DNA from 2 places in the Solwaraspora sp. WMMA2065 genome. Region 1 is predicted to be linked to the other one. Evidence: riboswitches for the same ligand, from Rfam matches in the RefSeq annotation. Region 1 holds a riboswitch; the other holds the start of a gene.
What was found. A riboswitch is a leader RNA that binds a small molecule or an ion and turns the genes downstream of it on or off. The one in region 1 is predicted to bind cobalamin.
Positions count from the first base shown of each region.

Region 2: another riboswitch for cobalamin. It lies ahead of O7610_RS16640 (ribonucleoside-diphosphate reductase subunit alpha); the one in region 1 lies ahead of O7610_RS05915 (VWA domain-containing protein).

Region 1 is NZ_CP128361.1:1,267,948-1,275,789, forward strand. Features, by position in the region: gene O7610_RS05870 (GNAT family N-acetyltransferase) at 1-48, opposite strand, end outside; partial or broken gene O7610_RS05875 (ASCH domain-containing protein) at 202-615, shown strand; partial or broken gene O7610_RS05880 (maleylpyruvate isomerase N-terminal domain-containing protein) at 664-1,347, shown strand; gene O7610_RS05885 (helix-hairpin-helix domain-containing protein) at 1,531-2,127, shown strand; gene O7610_RS05890 (hypothetical protein) at 2,453-2,773, opposite strand; gene O7610_RS05895 (hypothetical protein) at 2,914-3,537, shown strand; gene O7610_RS05900 (hypothetical protein) at 3,809-4,150, opposite strand; gene O7610_RS05905 (CbtA family protein) at 4,198-4,956, opposite strand; gene O7610_RS05910 (CbtB-domain containing protein) at 4,974-5,174, opposite strand; cobalamin riboswitch at 5,207-5,380, opposite strand; cobalamin riboswitch at 5,492-5,619, shown strand; gene O7610_RS05915 (VWA domain-containing protein) at 5,700-7,688, shown strand; gene cobO (cob(I)yrinic acid a,c-diamide adenosyltransferase) at 7,688-7,842, shown strand, end outside.
Region 2 is NZ_CP128361.1:3,675,499-3,683,340, reverse strand. Features, by position in the region: gene O7610_RS16660 (helix-turn-helix domain-containing protein) at 1-37, opposite strand, end outside; gene O7610_RS16655 (HEAT repeat domain-containing protein) at 641-1,849, opposite strand; gene O7610_RS16650 (ABC1 kinase family protein) at 2,312-3,652, shown strand; gene O7610_RS16645 (DUF1702 family protein) at 3,711-4,727, shown strand; cobalamin riboswitch at 4,882-5,091, shown strand; gene O7610_RS16640 (ribonucleoside-diphosphate reductase subunit alpha) at 5,234-7,609, shown strand; gene O7610_RS16635 (ribonucleotide-diphosphate reductase subunit beta) at 7,606-7,842, shown strand, end outside.

The DNA.
Region 1 (7,842 bases):
CTGGGTCATCGGGTGCAGCGCCACGGCGCGCCGATCTGACGTCGTCACCGGCCCATCGTGGCCTACCTGGTCGTGGCCAGTCACGTCAATTGCGCGACGGTCGTTGGCGGGCAGCACACGATCGTGGACGGGACCAGGCGGCACCGCAGCCAGTACACTGCGGCTGTGGCGACCGAGGCGGACCGTGATGCCGGGCAGGACGTGCCGCACCGCGTCGACCATGAACCGAAGGCCGAGTTCGCTTTTCCCGGTCCGCTGCGCGACCGGCTGGTCGCGGCGATCCTCACCGGCGAAAAGACGGCCACGTCCGGGCTGCTGCGCGAGTACGAGCTCGACAACGAGCCGCTGCCGGTCGTGGGGGCCCGGTCGGTTCTGGTGGATTCGGCGGACCGGCCCTGCGCGGTACTGGAAACTACCGGGGTACGGGTGGTTTCACTGGCGGAGGTGGACCTCGCCCACGCCGTCGACGAAGGCGAAGGGTTCGTTGACGTCGCCGGGTGGCGCCGCGCCCACGTCGACTTCTGGCACTCGACGCCGATGCGGGCTGCTCTCGGTGACGAGACGTTCACTGTCGACGACCGGACGATGTTGGTGGCCGAACGGTTCCGTGTCGTGCAGCGGATCTGGCGGTCCGACGAGGTGGCCATCGCCTACGCTGCGGAGAGCCGGGCCGCGGTCGACGCGCTACGGGCCGTACCGGGTGCGGACTTCGACCGCCCGACCAGATGCGCCCCGTGGACGGTCAAGGAACTGCTTGCACACACCGTGATCGCGCTGTCCCGTACCGTCGAGATGCTCGACGACGGCGCACCCGCCGCCGGTCCGGACGGTCCGGTGGACGCGGTCGGCTACTACGCGCCCGACGCCCGGTTCCGTCCCGACGCGGACGGCGGGCGGATCGCCGACGCTCAGCGGTGGGCGGCGGCCCGGACGGTCACCGCCGCTGTCGACGAACTGGCGGCGCGGGCAGCGACCGCCGCCGCCCGGGTCACCGCGCAGCCGCCGGACCGAATGGTCGTCACCCGGCACGGTGACCTGATGACGTTGACCGACTTCCAGGCCACCCGGGTCGTCGAGCTCGCCGTCCACGGTGTTGACCTGGCCGACGGCCTCAACATGGCGTCGTGGCTGACTGCGCCGGCGGCGGACCTGGTGGTGGCGCTGTCGGCGGGCACCACACTGGCACCGCTGCGGGCGGCGCGTGGATGGGACCGGCCGACGTTGGTACGCGCGGTCACCGGGCGGGTCGAGTCAGGTGACGTGGACCCGGCTGAACTGCACCCGCGGGGAGTGCGCTCCCCGTTCTTCGGTGGCACGCACCGTCCCACTGTGGTTGGCGAAGAGTAGCGGGACCGACCTGCCCTCGAAGCGCCTTGCGACTGCCCGTAGGTTGACAGCGACAAGGCCACAACGAGACCCTTTCGCGATTCTGACTTTTGGTGCTGGAGGTTTGCCGTGGACTGGTCCCTCGGAAACATACTGATTCTGCTGGTCGTGGTGTTGCTCGGTGCAGTCGCGGGGTGGCTCGTGATGAGCCGCCGGTCCGCCGCCGGCAAGGACGCCCCGGTGAAGCCTGAGGCGGCTGCCGCCGTCGAGCCGCCGACCACCACCTCGGAGGAGCCGTCGCCGGCCGACCCGGCCCGTCCGGAACCCGCATCGCCGGCCGACCCGGTCAAGACCGAGCCCGCCACCGAGACTCCCGTCGAGCCCGCTGCGGATGACACGGCCGAGCCGGTCAGTGTTGAGCCGGTCAGTGTCGAGCCGGCCAGTGTCGAGCCGGCCACTACCGCCGATGCGGCCAGCCCTGAGCAGGTGCCGGCCGTCGACCCGCCCGCCGTCGACCCGCCCGCCGTCGACCCGCCCGCCGCCGTCGAGCCGTCTACCGCTGAGTCGCCCGCCGCCCCCGAGGCTGGGCCGGCGGACGACTTCCGGCGCATCGAGGGCATCGGGCCGAAGATGGCCGCCGCCCTGCAGTCCGCCGGGATCCGCACGTACGAGCAGTTGGGTGCGACCGACGAGGCGGCGCTGCGCGCGGCGGTCCGCGCCGCCGGGGTACGGGCCACTGCCAGCCTGCCGACCTGGCCGGCCAAGGCCCGGGAGTTGGCGGCGGCGCGCTCCACAAGCTGACCGGAAAGTCAAGCGGCCACAGTGGATCGATCGTCGGCTGACCTAGGTCCCGGCGATCGGGCACGTACGGCGGCAGCGACCGATCACCGTACCGGGTGACGATGAGGTCGCGCACCGGCGGCGGGGTGCCGCCGGTGCCGACCGAACGAGGTGATCGGCATGGCCGCAGTGCGCACCGGCCAACCTGCGGATGCCGATGCTCAACGACATGCAGCAGATCATGCGCACCGCGTACTACGGCACCGCCGGTCGCTGATCGTCCCCGGTCCGGCTGTGGCACGCTGCCGCAGCCGGACCTGTCCCGCCTGCCCGACGGCCCCGGCGGTCACTGTTCCTCGGGGAACGCCACACAGTTGGCGCAGCCCGGACTCGGCACGGGCAGTTCCGTCTGATCATCGAAGGTGATCATTTTGACGACCAGCGGGTGGTCGACCGGGATCGGTCGGGCGGCCACCGTGCCGTCCGGCTCACCGACGAGTTCGACGCAGGCCAGGCGGACCTGCTCCGAGCGCATCAGACAGACGCCCCGGTTCGCCGGTGGCACCCCGCCCGGAAACACGATCCGCACCGGTGAGGCGTCGGTCGGGTGGTACGGCACCAACTGGGAGCGGAAGACGAAGGCCGGCCTGTCATCGGGGCGGAACACCGCGACCCCGAACCGGTAGTTGTCCGTGTAGGTGGTGCAGAGCGCCGCCTCGCCCGGGCAGCACCGTACCGAGGTCGGGGTCCGCCACGAGGCCGCTCAACTGGCCGGTGGCGCAGCCAGCCGGAGTCCACCAGTCCGTGATGGTCGGATCGCTGGTGGGGATCGGCGAAGCCGCCCATGACGGCGTCGGCGTACCTGCGGCCACCGGCGTGGCGGACACGCCGCTTGCCGACAGTCACGCCAGGGTAGCTGCCACGAGGATCATAGCGGCTGTGGTCGTCGATGGTGGGCGGCCGCTGCAGAACCCGGACCCGGATACCCCTGTCCAGCTGGCTGCGGTCCAGCGGAATCGCCTCCGCCGAGGCCGCCGCGCTGATCACTTCGGTGTTGATGGTCAGATGTTCGTGCCGTTCGGCGGCGACCAGCCGCCGCACCCGGTCGCGGGCGGCGGCCCGGCTGCCCAGGCTGCGTACCGCCGGATCGTCCGGGCCGGGCAGGTCGATGCCGTGCACGGTACGGAAATGCTGGCGCCAGACGTCCTGTCGCCGTACCGGCTGCGCTGGCCGGCGAAGCCGCGCGATGACCGGACCGGCTGGCAACGGCCGCCAGCCGGCGGCGGTCGGCACGGCCGCCGTCAGGCCGTTCAGTTCGTCGAGTGCGACCTTGACGCGTTTGCGGGTCAGCCCCAGCTCGTGGGCGAACTGACCGCTGCTGCGGGCACCGAGCATGGTCAGCGCCCGGTAGACCAGATCGGCATCGGGTGAGGCGCCCCACCGGGTCAGTGGTGCAACCGCAGTCGGGCCGTGCGTCCTGATGCTCCCCGTTCCCCGTGTCACAGCCGTCAGCTCAGCACAGTAACAACGCCGTAGGGGAGAAGCCACGGCACCGGACGGTTGCACGATTGTGCAATCGGTTCGCGCCGTACCTTGTCGAACGTGCGCCAATGGGTGACCGTGATCCGGGCAGGCGCGCGTTCGGGGGCGTCGCTTGTCGGCCGCCGGAACGCGGTGGCCGGCAAGCGACGGCACTACGCGGTCAGGACGTCGGGGCGGACTTTCCCCAGCGGGGGGCGGCGAAGCGCAGCCCGGCGAGCCGGTCCGGCGGTGCGGCCAGGCCCGGCCCGCCGGTGGCGATCCAGTCGACGACGCTCGACAGTGCCGTCTCGTCGTGCACCCCGCCGAGCCACACCGGGCGGGCACCCAGTCGGCGGGCCAACACCGCTGGCTGCACCACCACCACATTGGACCGGTCACAGGCGTTGAGGCAGTCGGACACCCGTACCGGCGCGGCCGCGCGCAGTAGGTCGAGCTGCCGGTCGTGGTCGACGTCCGGGTGTTTGCGGCGGGTGCCGCAGCAGCAGCCCCGGCAGACGGTCACCCGGGCGGGGTGCCCGGGTGCCGGTCCCGCCGGGCCAAGCTCCGCCGTCACGCGACGTTGGCGAGCGTGGGCCGCCGGTCACCGGTCCGGGCCGGGGTGAGCAGCAGTCCGAACACCACCCCGAAAACCGTCCACATCGTGGCGAGCTGCGCCAGCGAGGCGAGCCGGAACTCCCACAGCAGCGCCGCCGGGATATCGGCGGGCACGTCGACCCCGGTTGCCGGCGAGAACGCCAGCAGCAGGGCGTACCCGACGACGGCCAGCGCCGCCGCGACCACCGTCCGGTAGGGAGCCGGCCGCGCCCAGCCGGTCAGCCGCCGGTGGGTCAGCAGCGCCAGCCAGGTGACGGCGGCCGCGGCGATGATGAACGACAGATACTGCCCGGTGCGCTGGTTGACGGTGTCCGGGTCGCCGACGCCCGGCGGGTTGGCCGGGAAGTGGATCGCCGGTAGCAGCGCCACCACGACGAAGCCGAGCCCGGCGAGCAGCCCCACGCGGCGGAAGTCGTCGCGGCCGGGCAGCAGGTGCCGGGTCGCCGCGAAGACCACGGCGACGATCAACGCCAGGCACAGCGCCACCGCGACGGTGGCGACCAGCCCGCCGAGGACCTGCATGGCCCGACCGACCAACTCCTCGTCGTGGCTGTGTCCGGCCGTCCCGGTCGCAGCGCGGGCCTCCTCGACGACCAGCGCCGACTCGATCTGCGGTTCGACGATCAGCAGGGCCGCCACCGCACCTGCCGCGCCGGCGGCCGTACCGGCGAGCAGTCCGCGGCCCAGCACCGCGCGGAACGGGTAGGTAGTCATCGGAGCTTGGCCGCCGCTCAGTGGCACGGTACGCCGAGGGCGTGCCGGCCGTCGTGGGTGAACTCGTGCATGAACTCGGCGGCACCGGCCAGCACCAGCCCGTTGTCCTGCGCGACCAGGTAGATGACGACCGCCGCGACGGCGGCCAGCAACCAACCGGCGAGCGGTACGCGGATGGCGGTGGTGGTGACCTCTCCGCCGACAGAAGGTGCAGTCATGCCAGGAAATCCCCTCGTCCATGCCTCGTGGCGATGCGGTGCGTGCCACGGCCGGTCTCCTGGCTCCCGGATCGTCGCAGCCGTCCCGCCTTCCCGGACCGTCGTCGGCCCAGTGGCATGGTGGATCGGACACTTCCCGGTCACAGTGGCGAGGACCACGCCGGACTCACACCGGCTTCCCGAACACCGTGGCATGCGCAGCGTACCGCCGTCGTGACCGGCCGGGCAATGGCTGTGGCCGTGGCCGGCAACGGGACCGGCGCCACATTGACGGTGGACCGCGGGTGGGGGAGCATGACCGGCACGAGCGGTGCGCGGAGGAACCCGGTGCGAATCCGGGGCGGTCCCGCCACTGTGACCGGTGAGTCGCGTCCCCCTGAGACAGCCACTGCCCCGATGGCGGGAAGGCTCGGGACGCGACGTCGATCCGGCAGCCAGGAGACTCCGGCCGCTCGCTGGTCCACCGGTACGCGGGCGTGGACACCCGCGGGAGGGATTCACCATGCACACCTGTCGGCCCCTGCCATGACGCCGTACCCGTTCACCGCCGTCGTCGGCCTGCCCGACCTGCGGCAGGCCCTGCTGCTCGCCGCGGTGCACCCCGGCATCGGCGGAGTGCTCATCCGGGGTGAGAAGGGCACCGCAAAGTCGACGGTCGTCCGCGCGCTGGCCGGGCTGCTACCGGAGGTCGACCGGGTGCTCGGCTGCCGGTTCGCCTGCGACCCGGCGGCCCCGGACCCGGCCTGCCCGGACGGGCCGCACACCGCGCCGGTGACCGCGCGTGGCGGCCCGGCCGCACTGGTCGAGTTGCCGGTCGGCGCCACTGAGGACCGGGTGGTCGGCACCCTCGACATCCAGCGGGTGCTCAGCGCCGGCGTGAAGGCGTACGAGCCGGGGCTGCTCGCCGCCGCGCACCGGGGCCTGCTCTACGTCGACGAGGTCAACCTGTTGCCGGACCATCTGGTGGACCTGCTGCTGGACGCGGCGGCGATGGGCCGGGCCCACGTCGAACGCGACGGGGTGTCGGTCAGCCACGCCGCCCGGTTCCTGCTGGTCGGCACGATGAACCCGGAGGAGGGCGAGCCGCGTCCACAGTTGCTGGACCGCTTCGGGCTGATGGTGTCGGTGGCCGCACCGACCCTGGTGGCGGACCGGGCCGAGGTGGTGCGCCGTCGGCTCGCGTACGAGACCGACCCGGTGGCGTTCGCGGACCGCTGGCAGTCCGCCGACAACCAGCTCGCACTGCGGGTACGCGATGCGCGGGCGGCCCTGCCTGCGGTCACGCTGCCCGATGCCGAGATCGACCGGATCGCCCGGATCTGCCTGGCGTACCAGGTGGACGGTATGCGGGCCGACATCGTGATGGCCCGCGCCGCCGTCGCGCTGGCCGCCTGGCGGGGCCAACCGGCGGTCACCGCCGCCGAGGTCGCCGAGGCAGCCCGGCTGGCGCTGCCGCACCGGCGGCGCCGTGACCCGCTCGACCCGCCCGGCGCCGACGAGCAGCGCCTCGACGAGGTGCTGCGTGACGAGTGCGGCGACGATCCCGATCCTCCTCCGCCGCCGGGTCCGCCACTACCGGACGGTGGGCCGCCACCCGGCCCGCCCGACTCGGACGGTGGGCCGCCACCCGGCGCGCCCGACTCGGACGCCGGCCGGCATCCTGAGCCAGCTACGGCAGACGCCGACGGTCCGGCGGTCGGTGCCGAGCAGCCGGACGGCGTACCGCCGGGCGGTCCGGCTCCGGCGGCGGCCGGGCCCGCGTACCGGCCCCGGACACTGCGGCTCCCCGGGCTCGGTGCGGGCGCGACGCCCGGCCGACGTTCGGCGGCCCACGCCGACCGGGGCCGGGTAGTCGGCGCCGGGTCGCCGACCGGACGGCCGTCGACGGTGCATCTACCGGCAACGGTGCGCGCCGCCGCGTCCCGGGGTGCCCGCCGGATCACCCCCGCCGACCTGCGCCAGGCCCGCTACGTCGGCCAGGAGGCGAACCTGATCCTGTTCGTGGTCGACGCCTCTGGGTCGATGGCGGCCCGGCAGCGAATGACGGTGGTCAAGACCGCCGTGCTGTCGCTGCTGCGCGACGCCTACCACCGGCGGGACCGGATCGGGATGATCACCTTTCGGGGTGCCGCCGCCGACGTGGTGCTGCCGCCGACCAGCAGCCACGAGGTGGCCGTCGCCAAGCTGGCGCAGCTGCGCACCGGTGGCCGTACCCCGATCGCCGCCGGGCTGCGCGTCGCCGCGGCCACCGTCGCCGCCGAGCACCGCCGGGACCCGCGCCGTCGGCCGCTGGTCCTGCTGGTCACCGACGGGCGGGCGACCGCCGGACCGGACCCGACGACGCTGGCACCGGTGCTCGCCGGTACGCCGATGGTGGTGCTCGACTGCGAGGCCGGCCCGGTGCGGCTCGGTCTGGCCCGCCGGCTCGCGGCCGGCTTCACCGCGCAGTGGCTGCCGCTGGCCGCGTTGGCGGCGTCGGGTCCGGATGTCCACGACCGGCTGAGGGCGGCCTGATGCCACAGGGAAGACCGGAACACGTTCCCGACGATGGGCTGACCACCCGGGCCCGGCGTCGCCAGCCGGTGCTCGCGGTGCACACCGGCCCCGGTAAGGGCAAGTCGACGGCGGCGTTCGGGATGGCGCTGCGGGCCTGGTCGACCGGCTGGCC
Region 2 (7,842 bases), 2.4 Mb from region 1:
CTCCCTGTTTTACCGACGAGACCGTGGCGATTGTCATGAATGTGCCTCCTCTTTTTCCGGGCAGGGCCTGGGCGATGGCGTGGTTGCTCGTTTCATCGCCTGCTCTGCGTCCGGACCTGGCCACCGGTCGCCTCATGGTTGAGGTCGGGGCGAGGGTCTCGAGGCTTGCCTGGCCGGAGCAAGCCATACGGATCGGTCGTCGCCTGACCGGGTGGGCTGAGTTGGATGTCAGTCAACACCGCGCCTAGCCCTCGTAATAGATGGAATCTTGCTAATGGCTACTGCTGTGCAAGCGAATCAGAAGGTGTCGAGGCATCGACTCCCGTGGTGGTCGTGAACCCGCGGGGTGGGGATGTTCGGCTGGGCCGGGTGCCTGCGCGCAAGCTTCATCGAGTTCCCGTCGACAGTTGATATTCGCAGGTCACGCCGCTCCTGTCGGTTGAAAGTCGGGTAACTCCCGAGGAGTGGGCCCGCTTTCGACCGGTGGCAGTCCGTGTCAATACTGGCGATAAGGACCAACATGCTGATAGTTCCCCCGAGGTGGTTTATTCGGGTATCGGCTTGGGTGCAACCGCGTGGTGCCCGACGACAGGAACCGGGGCGGGCGACGTCGCCCGCCCCGGTCGTGGGGAAATCCTGGTCAGTTCATCCAGTTGGTACGCGGGCAGAACTGCACGCCTTCGATGTCGGCGACACCGTCCTGGTCGGAGTCCACGTCACCGTCACGGGTCGAGTAGATGTCGAGCGAGTTCGCGTCGATGGCGCCGTCGCCGTTCCAGTCGACCAGCTTGCCCTTGAAGGTTCCGACGATGAAGGCATTGGCCAGCGGCCCGCTCGGGGTGTCCAACGTTCCCAGGATGCTGTTGCCGGGGAACAGGACATCCTCCAGCGAGCTGCCCCGCATCGTGTCGAAGTTGAGGTAGCCCCAGGTGTGCACTCGCCCGCGGACGTAGCGGATCGCCGGCTCGCCCTTGATCAGCATGTTCGGGTCCAGCGTCCATTCACCGGAGCGCTTGGCCGCGACCATCTCGTTGCGGTGACCCAGCGAGTCGTCGTCGGCCCGTCCGGAGAGGAAGACCGGACGCAGCCCTCGCGATTCGAAGTAGAAGCTGCCACGACCGGCGTTGGCGTGGTTGGTCAGGCCGCGGAACACGAAGTTCTCGGTGTGCGGCGAACCGTCCTCATGCAGGCCGTCGAGGGTCTTGCTGATGATCAGCTTCTGGTTCCGGGTGTCGACGTTCGGGCATGCGTGCGCCTGCCCGTAGCTGCGTGCCAGGCCCTGCGGCGAGAGAGTGATCTTGCCCCAGTTGCGGCCGCTTTCGTCCAACGCGACGTAGACGTCGCAGTGGATGTTCAGCAGGATGGTTTCGTCGAACGTCCGACTCGAGTCGTAGGTGAACGACCGGTTGTCGAACGACGGCAGGCCGGTGCGCAGTTCCGAACCGAACAGCCGGGCCCACTCGCCGACATCCGGGTCGTCGTCGTTGGCGTGCCGGTCCAGCACGCGCAGCGCATCGGTGCCGCCGATCTTCTCCAGGGCCCAGAGCGCGTTCCACCGGACCTGCCGGTCGGAGTCGTTGGCGACCGCCTCGGCGAGCAGGTCGACGGCACCGCTGAGCCGCCGGTCCATCGCCTGGTACAGCGACTGCTCCCGGATCATCGGGTCCCGGTGGTGCAGGGCCTCGTACTCGACCTGCTCGTCAGTGCGAGCGTCGAGCCGGACCGCGCCGCGCTCCAGCATGTCGCCGAACTCGCTGTTGAGTAGCGCGGGATCGCCCTCGAGGTAGTGCTCCCACTCCGGAGCGCTTCCAGCGCCGCCGGTGGTGGCGCTGACCGATTGAAGCGTCATTCTCACATCACCCTTTCTCTGGTGTGGCTGTCGTGGTGCCGGACCTATTCAGATGGCGGCGCGTTTCGGAAGCAGAAACTGATCGTTCGCTTACCGCCCTCGAGAACCGCGTCGAGCTGCGTGAGCGGTTCCGACTAAGTGGTTGACGTGACTTGTGCGCGCCGGTGGAGTCGAGGCACTCCGATGCGGGGAGGTCTCGCCGGTCGCTGCTTCGCCGACCGGTGCACCGGTTGCGCGCTGACACCAGATTTCGCCATCGCCGTGCTGGCCGTCCAGTACTGGACGGTGAGCTAGCAAGAACGCAGAAACAGCGGCGGTTCGAGGCGCCGGGATAGCTGTCTGGCGGTGGATCAGCCGAGAATTTGCCCATCTCTGTCGTGGCCGTATGGGAGATCGGCGACGCAACCCTAGCCTGATCCGCGACGACCTCGAGAACGGTCGTCACGACCAGGAGGAGGAACAATGCCGTTCTCGCTTGCCTTCATCAGCCAGGGCGCGCACCGTCGACCGCGTCGGCCGATCCGCCATCATCCGGCGGTCCGGGTGCTCACGATCTGCGGTCACCTGACGCGCATCGTCCTTCGGGCTGCGGTCGCACTCAGCGGGGCCGGTTTGCGGGGACGTCTAGCCGACCGGTACGCCTGGCAGCGGTTGGCCGGTGACCTGCTCGCCGACGCGGCCGAGCGACTCGGTCCGACGTACATCAAATTCGGTCAGATCCTCGCCACCCGGGTCGACGTCGTCCCACCCGCGGTGGCCGCGCGGCTTGGTCGGCTGTTCGACAAGGTCACACCGCCGTCGATCCGGCCGCCGATCACCGGGAGCGTCGGTGCCGCACTCGATGGCGGTGTCGGTGGTCTGCGGCGAGTAGCCGCAGGTAGCGTCGCGGTGGTCTACCGGGGCCGGCTCCGAACCGGAGAACAGGTCGCGGTGAAGGTGATCAGGCCCGGGATCGATGCCGTGATCGACACGGATCTCGCGCTGTTACGCGTGGCCGCCCGCGGCGTCAGCACGCTGCCCAGGTTTCGGCGCGCACCACTGGTGGAACTCGTCGACCAGCTCGGTGCCGCGATACGTCGGCAGCTCGACCTGTGCGCCGAGGCTGATGCGTTGCGCCGGCTCCGCCGAAACCTGGCGCATCTCGATGGGGTACGGGTGCCCAGCGTGTACCGCGAACTGTCGGACCGGACGGTGCTGGTGACCGAATACCTGTCGGACATCCGCCTCAGCCTCCCCGCCGCGCCTCCGCAGACGGCCCTGGTGACAGCCATGCGGGCAGCCTTCCAGATGGTCTTCGTTGACGGATTCGTGCACTGTGACCTGCACCCCGGCAACCTACATCTGGCAGCGCACCGGGTGACCGTGCTCGACGCCGGCTTCGTTCACGAGCTCACCCCGATCGCCCGGCGGGCCTTCGCGGAGTTCTTCCAGGCGATGGCGTCCGGCGCGGGTGACCGGTGCGCCGAAATTCTCCTGGCCACGGCCGACCGGGTCGAGCCCCCGGCAGACCTCGTCGGGTTCCGCTGCGACATCGCGGCGCTGGTGGTCGCGGCGGCTGGCCGGCCCGCAGGTGAATTCAACCTTGCGGATTTCGCATACCGGATGTTCGCCGCCCAACGCACGCGCGGCCTCTACGCAGATGTCCAGTTCGTCTATCCGATCTTGGCGCTTCTCGTTTTGGAAGGTCGGGTGCGCCAGCACGCGCCGGACGTCGATTTTCAGCGGGTGGCCATGCCCTACGTGCTGCGGGCGCTGGCTGACACCGTCTCGCTGCCGGGCTGGCGGCCGTCGCCGACCCGATAGCCAGCGAACCGCGGCGTTCGCAAAGTCGGAGAAGATCGGCGGCACCCGGTTCCAGACGATGGGTACATCGCTACCAGATCGAACATCCTGGAGTCGTAACATGCCGTGCTCATGGCGATCACTGCGCCGCCGACTGCTGACCCTCACCCCGGACGGGACGGTGGCCGTCCGTCGTGGAACTGGCCTGGCTGACACCACTACCCGAAGCGTCTTCGAGATGGTGGACCGCACGGTACAGGCCGGCTTCGACGCGGCCCTGGACTCGACCAGCGTCGGCGAGCTGGAGGCCCGGTTGGACCGCACCGCGCGGGACTTCAGAAGCTTCGCGTACGAGGGGGCCGCGGCGGCGTACGCGATGCTCGACGCGGTGGCCCCGACCCGGACCCGTCGGGTGGGCCGACTGCTGACTGGACGCGGCGCGGCACATCGCTTCCTGATCTACTTCGGGGTCGGGCGGGCGATAGGCCGGCTGCCCCGGTTCCGGTGGCGGTCGGTGCTGCCCGCCGACCCGGTGCTGCACTGGCTGGCAGTCGATGGCCTCGGCTTTCACCGGGCGACCCTCGACCCGATCAGGCATGTTCGCCAGCAGTACCGGGCCGACGTGGCGGGATGGCCGCACGGAGACTTCCGGCACTACCTGGATCGCGCGCTTGACCAAGGCACCGGCCGGGCGATGTGGTTCGTGGAGGGTGCCGACGTCGATCGGGTGATCGCGACCGTCGGGCGGTTCCCGGCCGACCGTCACGACGATCTGGTCAGCGGCGTCGGTTACGCGGCGACCTACACCGGCGGGGTGAGTGAGCCGGCGCTGCGTCGGCTGTGGCAACTCAGCGGCGAGCATCGCTCCTTCCTGGCTCAGGGCGCGGCTTTCGCCGCGCTGGCTCGCGACCGGGCAGGGCTGGTCAACGCGCACACGCGGACGGCGGTGGCCGTGCTGTGCGGCACCAGCGTCGAACAGGCGGCCGACATCGCTGAACGATCGGAGACCGATCTGTCACCGGACGGTGCGCTGCCGAGTTACGAGGTCTGGCGACAGCGGATCGCTGACCGGTTCACCTCCCGCAGCCGTCGCTAGTACCCCGACGAGGAGGGTGCCGAGCACCGCCCCGGACAGGCCCCATAGCACGCTTCTCACCCGACGGTTCCTCCTCCGCGTACCCGGTGCGACCCGACGCCGCGACACGCCGAACACAGTATCTGGTGTTGCGTCTTCTAGCTTGCTCCCATATATGGTGTACCCCGCAGCTGGTTCGGCCGCCCCTCGGCGGTGGTCGAGGCAAGAGGGAACCCGGTGTGAGTCCGGGACTGCCCCGCAGCGGTGAGTGGGAACGACCGCCGTCACCGAGCACTGGGCCCGTGGCGGGTCCGGGAAGCGACGGCCAATAGGCACGAGCACGACGCCCACGAGTCCGAAGACCTGCCAGCGTGCCGCACGCGTCGCGTGCGGTGGTCGAAGGCCGCGCGGGACGGCCGACGCCGACGACCGGTCGACACCCGGCGGAGCAGACCGTCAGGTGAGTGACCGGTGGCGTCCTCCCCGCGTGTCCGTCGACCGGTGGACAGGCACGACAAGGGGAACCGATGCAGGTACGCAAGCGCAACGGCGACACCGAACCGGTGGACGTCAACAAGATCGTCAAGGCGGTCGAACACTGGGTCGCCGACCTGGACGAGGTCGACCCGCTGCGGGTGGCGACCCGGACGATCAGCGGACTGTACGACGGGGCGACAACCGCCGAGCTGGACAAGCTGTCCATTCAGACGGCGGCAGAGCTGATCGGCGAGGAGCCGCAGTACTCGAAGCTGGCGGCCCGGCTGCTCGCCGCCTACGTGGACAAGGAGGTCCGCGGCCAGCAGGTGGCCAGCTTCAGCCAGTCCATCCGCTACGCCCACGGCCTCGGGCTGATCGGCGACGACACCGCGGCCTTCGTCGCCCGCAACGCCCGCAAACTCGACGACGCCGTCGACGTCGACGGCGACCTGCGCTTCGAGTACTTCGGGCTGCGTACGGTGGCCGACCGCTACCTGCTGCGGCATCCGCAGACCCGGCTGGTGGTGGAGACGCCCCAGTACTGGCTGCTGCGGGTGGCGTGCGGGCTGTCCCAGACGCCGGCCGAGGCGGTCGACTTCTACCGGCTGATCTCCAGCCTGGCCTATCTGCCCAGCTCACCGACGTTGTTCAACTCGGGCACCCGGCACACCCAGATGTCGTCGTGCTTCCTGGTCGACTCGCCGCGCGACGAGCTCGACTCGATCTACGAGCGTTACCACCAGGTGGCGAAGCTGTCGAAGTTCTCCGGCGGGATCGGCATCTCCTGGTCGCGGATCCGTGGCCGGGGCGCGCTGATCCGGGGCACCAACGGCAGGTCGAACGGCATCGTGCCGTTCCTCAAGACCCTCGACGCCGGGGTCGCGGCGGTCAACCAGGGCGGCCGCCGCAAGGGCGCCGCCTGCGTCTACCTGGAGCCGTGGCACCCGGACGTCGAGGAGTTCCTGGAGCTGCGGGACAACACCGGCGAGGACGCCCGGCGCACCCACAACCTCAACCTGGCCAACTGGATCCCGGACGAGTTCATGCGGCGGGTCGAGGCGGACGCCGACTGGTCGCTGATCGACCCGTCCGACGCACCCGAGCTACCGGACCTGTACGGCGAGGCGTTCGACGAGGCGTACCGCGCGGCGGAGAAGAAAGCGGTCCGGACGGTCAAGGCCCGCGACCTGTACGGGCGGATGATGCGCACCCTGGCGCAGACCGGCAACGGGTGGATGACGTTCAAGGACGCCGCGAACCGGCTGTCCAACCAGACCGGCGAGCCGGGCAACACGATCCACCTGTCCAATCTGTGCACCGAGATCCTCGAGGTCAACAGCGACACCGAGACCGCCGTGTGCAACCTCGGGTCGATCAACCTCGGCGCGCACGTCACCGCCGACGGCGTCGACTGGGACAAGCTGCGCGCCACGGTCCGTACCGCCGTGGTGTTTCTCGACCGGGTGATCGACATCAACTACTACCCGGCGGCGCAGGCGGCGGCGTCGAACCCGCGCTGGCGGCCGGTCGGGCTGGGGTTGATGGGCCTGCAGGACGCGTTCTTCACGCTGCGGCTGCCGTTCGACTCGGCGCCGGCCCGGGAGCTGTCCACCCGCGTCCAGGAGGAGATCTTCCTGACCGCGCTGGAGACCTCCGCCGGGCTCGCCGAACGGTTCGGCCCGCATCCGGCGTACGCCGAGACCCGGGCCGCCCGGGGCGAGCTGCACCCGGACCTGTGGGGTGCCGAGGTCGGCCAGCCCGAACGGTGGGCCCGGCTGCGGTCGACGATCGCCGCACACGGCCTGCGGAACTCGCTGCTGGTCGCGATCGCGCCGACCGCGACGATCGCCTCGATCGCCGGCTGCTACGAATGCATCGAGCCGCAGGTGTCCAACCTGTTCAAACGCGAAACCATGTCCGGGGAGTTCCTGCAAATCAACACGTACCTGGTCGGCGAGCTGAAGGCGCGCGGGCTGTGGACGGCACCGGTCCGGGAGCAGATCAAGCGGGCCGAGGGGTCGGTGCAGGGTGTCGCGGACCTGCCCGCCGACGTGCGGGAGCTGTTCCGTACCGCATGGGAGCTGCCGCAACGGGCGCTGATCGACCTGGCCGCCGCCCGCGCCCCGTACGTCGACCAGTCGCAGTCGCTGAACCTGTTCCTCAGCGCACCGACCATCGGCAAGCTGTCCTCGATGTACCTGTACGCCTGGAAGTCCGGGCTGAAGACCACCTACTACCTGCGGTCGCGTCCGGCGACCCGGATCCAGCAGGCCACCGTCGGCATCGCGCCGACCGTCGGGCCGACCGTCGGGCCGACCGTCGGGCCGACCGTCGGGCCGGTCGTAGGGCCGGTTGTCGCGACCGGCGACGACGAGGCGTCGGCCTGCTCCCTGGAAAACCCCGAAACCTGTGAGGCCTGCCAGTGACCACCGTCTCCGAAACCAACACCGACGCCGCGACCGCTAATGCCGCCACCGCGACCGCCGCCGCAGCTGCGGGCCGACGGCAGCTGTTGCTCGACCCCGGCATGGACCTGACCCTGCGGCCGATGCGGTATCCGCAGTTCTTCGACCGGTTCCGGGACGCGATCAAGAACACCTGGACGGTGGAGGAGGTCGACCTGCACTCCGACCTGCCGGACCTGGCCAGACTGTCGGCT